Regions from separate parts of the Nocardiopsis oceanisediminis genome, predicted to be linked through region 2. Evidence: predicted binding sites of a transcription regulator. Region 2 holds the regulator's gene; the other holds the start of a gene.
What was found. Region 2 encodes HspR, which represses chaperone genes until heat shock. Its sites were predicted from a motif close to ANTTGAGTCNNNNNGACTCAANT; they were not measured.
Positions count from the first base shown of each region.

Region 1: the regulator HspR is predicted to act here: its motif matches at 1,416-1,438, upstream of lon (endopeptidase La).

Region 1 is NZ_JAFMZJ010000001.1:1,894,133-1,896,526, reverse strand. Features, by position in the region: gene lon (endopeptidase La) at 1-1,403, opposite strand, end outside; gene J0910_RS08620 (ABC transporter substrate-binding protein) at 1,609-2,394, shown strand, end outside.
Region 2 is NZ_JAFMZJ010000001.1:6,655,309-6,657,702, reverse strand. Features, by position in the region: gene clpB (ATP-dependent chaperone ClpB) at 1-892, opposite strand, end outside; gene J0910_RS29115 (heat shock protein transcriptional repressor HspR) at 1,001-1,450, opposite strand; gene dnaJ (molecular chaperone DnaJ) at 1,456-2,394, opposite strand, start outside.

The DNA of each region.
Region 1 (2,394 bases), 4.8 Mb from region 2:
TGGTTCTGCGCCGGGTCCAGCACCTCCAGCAGGGCGGCGGTGGGGTCGCCCCGGAAGTCGGTGCCGACCTTGTCGATCTCGTCCAGCAGCACCACCGGGTTCATCGACCCGGACTCGCGGATCGCCCGGACGATCCGGCCGGGCAGCGCGCCGACGTAGGTGCGCCGGTGGCCGCGGATCTCCGCCTCGTCGCGGACGCCGCCGAGCGCGACCCGGGTGAACTTCCGCCCCATCGCGCGGGCCACCGACTCCCCCAGCGAGGTCTTGCCGACGCCGGGCGGGCCGACCAGGGCCAGCACCGCGCCGCTGCGCCGGCCGCCGATCACGCCGAGGCCGCGCTCCTCGCGGCGCTTGCGCACCGCCAGGTACTCGATGATCCGCTCCTTGACGTCGTCCAGGCCGGTGTGGTCGGCGTCCAGCACCCGCTGGGCGCCGGAGATGTCGTAGGCGTCGTCGGTGCGGACGTTCCACGGCATGTCCAGCACGGTGTCCAGCCAGGTGCGGATCCACCCGGACTCCGGCGAGGAGTCGCCGGCCCGCTCCAGCTTGTCCACCTCGGCCAGGGCCGCCTCGCGGACGTGCTCGGGGAGGTCGGCCGCCTGCACCCGCTCCCGGTAGTCGTCCTCCTCGCTTCCGGGGCGCCCGTCCAGCTCGTTGAGCTCCTTGCGGATCGCCTCCAGCTGGCGGCGGAGCAGGAACTCGCGCTGCTGCTTGTCGACGCCCTCCTGGACGTCCTTGTCGATGGTCTCGGCGACGTCCAGCTCGGCCAGGTACTCGCGGGTCCACTCGACCAGCAGGCGGAGCCGCTCGGCGACGTCGTAGGCCTGGAGCAGCCGGAGCTTCTGGTCGGTCTTGAGGAACGGCGAGTAGCCGCCGCGGTCGGCCAGCCGGCCGGGGTCCTCGGTCTGCTGGATGGCGTCGATCGCCTGCCAGGCGCCGCGCTTCTGCAGGAAGGTCGCGGCCAGGGTCCTGTACTCGCGGGCGAGCTCGGTGACCTTGCCGGGGTAGCCGCCCTCGGGGGCGGCCTCCTCGTGCACCTCGACCGAGACCCACAGGGCCGCGCCGGGGCCGGTGGTGCCGGCGCCCACCCGGGCGCGGGCCGCACCGCGCAGCACCGCGGCGGGCTCCCCCTGCGGGGTGCGCCCGACCTGCTCGACGAGGGCGACGGTGCCCACGCCGGCGTAGGAGCCGTCGACGCGCGGAACGATCAGGACCCGGGGCCTGGCCGGCTCGGAGCGGATGCCGGGGGCACCGGGGGCGTCCTTCGCGGCGGCCTGCGCCGCCTCGACGGCCGCGCGGACCTCGGAGTCGGACAGATCCACCGGCACCACCATGCCGGGGAGCACGACGTCGTCATCAAGGGGGAGAACCGGCAGCGTCGCACCGGTGTGCGCTTCACTCATCGAACCCTCCATGGTTGAGTCACTTTCACTCAATAAAGAAGAGTCCGAGTTTCTTCCCGCCTTGCTGTTCGCCGTGAGCGATCACGGCCGTGACTGAACCGTTGCCGTCCGCATCGCGCCCGGCCCTGGACATCCGCCCCGGTAGGCACTTACATCGGTGGCCACCGGTCTATACCAGTTGCCGGGTGTTCCTGGAGGTGTGCGCATGGCCCCGTTCCCGCCCCCGACACCGAGACTCCGCCTGGCCGCCGCCGGCATGCCGCTGGTCCTGCTGGCCGGCGGCTGCGCCTACCTGGCCGGCGAGAGCGGCGGAGGGGCCGACCAGGACTCCGCCGCCTGCGAGCCCTACGCCGAGTGGCAGGACATCGGCGGCACCGTGGAGATCTACGGGCCCATCCGGGAGGAGGAGGGCGAGCGCCTGGAGCAGGCCTGGTCGGAGTTCTCCGACTGCACCGGGATCGAGATCGCCTACGAGGGCAGCGGCGAGTTCGAGGCGCAGATCCAGGTCAAGGTGGACGGCGGGAACGCCCCGGACATCGGCATCTTCCCGCAGCCCGGCCTGCTCGCCCGGTTCATGGAGTCCGGCGACGCGCTGCCGCTGCCCGAGGGCGCCCGGGAGCGCGCCGAGCAGGGCTGGAGCGAGGACTGGCTCTCCTACGTGGAGCACGACGGCGAGCTGTACGCCACCCCGCAGGCCGCCAACGTGAAATCGCTGGTCTGGTACTCGCCCGCGGTCTTCGAGGAGAACGGCTACGAGATCCCCGAGACCTGGGACGAGATGATCGACCTCTCCGACACGATGGCCGAGGACGGGCTCAAGCCCTGGTGCGCCGGGATCGAGTCGGGCGAGGCCACCGGCTGGCCCGCCACCGACTGGCTGGAGAACGCGGTGCTGCGCGAGCACGGCCCCGAGGTCTACGACCAGTGGATCGAGCACGAGATCCCGTTCGACGACCCGAAGATCGTCGACGCCCTGGACCGGGTGGACGGC
Region 2 (2,394 bases):
TGTTGCCCGCGTCCATCGCGCCCTCGGCGGCGCCCGCGCCGACCATGGTGTGCAGCTCGTCGATGAAGGTGATGATCTGGCCGTCGCTCTCCTTGATCTCGTTGAGCACGGCCTTGAGGCGCTCCTCGAACTCGCCCCGGTACTTGGCGCCCGCCACCATCGCGGACAGGTCCAGCGAGATGAGCCGCTTGTCCCGCAGCGACTCGGGCACGTCCCCGGCGACGATCCGCTGCGCCAGCCCCTCCACCACGGCGGTCTTGCCGACGCCGGGCTCGCCGATCAGCACCGGGTTGTTCTTGGTCCGCCGGGAGAGCACCTGCACCACCCGGCGGATCTCGGTGTCCCGGCCGATCACCGGGTCCAGCGAGCCGGAGCGGGCCTGCGCGGTGAGGTCGACGCCGTACTTCTCCAGCGCCTGGTAGGTCTCCTCGGGGTTCTGCGAGGTGACCTTGCCCGGTCCGCGGACCCGCTCGAAGGCGTCCAGCAGGGCCTCGGGGGCGGCGCCGGCGTCGTTCAGCAGCCGGGCCGCCTCGCCGCCGTCGGCGGCCAGCCCGACCAGCAGGTGCTCGGTGGAGACGTACTCGTCCTCCATCTGCTTGGCGCGCTGCGCGGCGGTGTTCAGCGAGACGATGAGCTGGCGGGAGCTCTGCGGTGCGCTGACCGTGCTCCCGCTGGCCTTGGGCAGCGCGGCCAGCGCCTGGTCGGTCCGCCCGGCGAGCGCGTCCGGGTCGGTCCCGACCTCCTTGAGCAGCGGCCGGATGATCCCCTCGCCCTGCTCCAGCAGGGCGGCGAGCAGGTGCACCGGTTCGACCTGCGGAGCACCGTCGGCGGTGGCCCGGCGGATCGCCGCCGACAGGGCCTCCTGGCTCTTCGTGGTGAGTTTGTAGTTCATGTGTTCGCCGCCCCCTTCACGCGAATCACCAAGCGGTCGTGCAAATCGGTCCGGGGCCGGGGCGCACGGGTGCCCCCGGCCGTCGCGCCGGCCCCGCCGGGGGGCCGGTCACTCGCCCTGGTCGCCCTGCCCGTCCTGGGGGCGGCCCGGGTGCGCCGCGGGGTTGAAGATGGTCACCCGGGTGCGCCGCACCGGGATGAGCTCGCCCCCCTTGGGGCGGGGCGCGCCGCCGCGCCGGGCGACCGCGCTGCGCGCCGCCTCCAGCTCGTTGTGCAGGTGGAACACGGTCTCCCGGAGGTCCTCCACCTCCTGCTGCAGCTCCAGGATCCGCTTGATCCCGGCGAGGTTGATGCCCTCCTCCTGGGAGAGCCGCTGCACCTCGCGGAGGAGCCGGATGTCGCGCATCGAGTAGCGCCGGCCGCGGCCGGAGGTCCGGCCCGGCCGGACCAGGCCCAGCCGGTCGTACTGGCGCAGCGTCTGGGGGTGGAGCCCGGAGAGTTCGGCGGCGACCGAGATCACGTAGACCGGGATGTCGTCGCCGACGCCGCCGTAGTTCATCGTGTTCACGCTCCCTTGGCCCGGGCCTCCAGCCCGCGGCGCGGATCCTGGTCGGAGGTGGCGGCCCGGTACTTCTCCAGCGCCTCGCGGGCCTCGCTCCCGAGGTTCTGCGGCACCTGCACCTCGACGGTGACCAGCAGGTCCCCGAGGGTGCCGTCGCGGCGCCGGGAGCCCTTGCCGCGCACCCGCATGGTCCGCCCGCTGGGCGTGCCCGGCGGGACCTTCACGGTGACCGACACCCCGTTCAGCGTGGGCACCCGGATGTCCGCGCCGAGCACGGCCTCCGGGAAGGTCACCGGGACGGTGATGGTCAGGTTCTCCCCGGACTTGCCGAACACCGGGTGTTTCTGCACGTGCACCACCACATAGAGGTCTCCGGCCGGTCCCCCGTTCTCGCCCGGCGCTCCCTTCCCCGCGATCTTGATCCGCTGGCCGTCGGAGACGCCGGCGGGGATGCGGGCCTGGATTCTGCGGGTGCTCTTGCCGCGCCCGCTTCCGCTGCAGGTCGGGCAGGGGTCGTCGGTGACCAGACCGCGCCCCTTGCACTCGCTGCACGGCTCGGACAGCGAGAAGCCGCCCAGGTTCTTGCTCTCATGGCCGGTGCCCGCGCACTTGGGGCAGACCTTCGGGTCGCTGCCCGCCCGGGCGCCGCTGCCCTTGCAGGTCGGGCAGGCGGCGTCGCTGCTCAGCGCGAACGTCCGGGTGACGCCGTCGGCCGCCTCGTTGAAGGTCAGCGTGGTCTCGGTCTCCACGTCGGCGCCGCGCCGCGAGGACGCGGCCCGGCCCCGGCCGCCGAACAGCCCGCCGAACAGGTCGCTCAGCCGCTCACCGCCGCCCGGCGCGCCGCCGGTCCCCCCGCCGGCGCCGCCGAACAGGTCCCCGAGGTCGAATCCGCCCGCGCCGGTCCCGCCGCCCGGCCGGTAGGACCCGCCGAACAGGGAGCG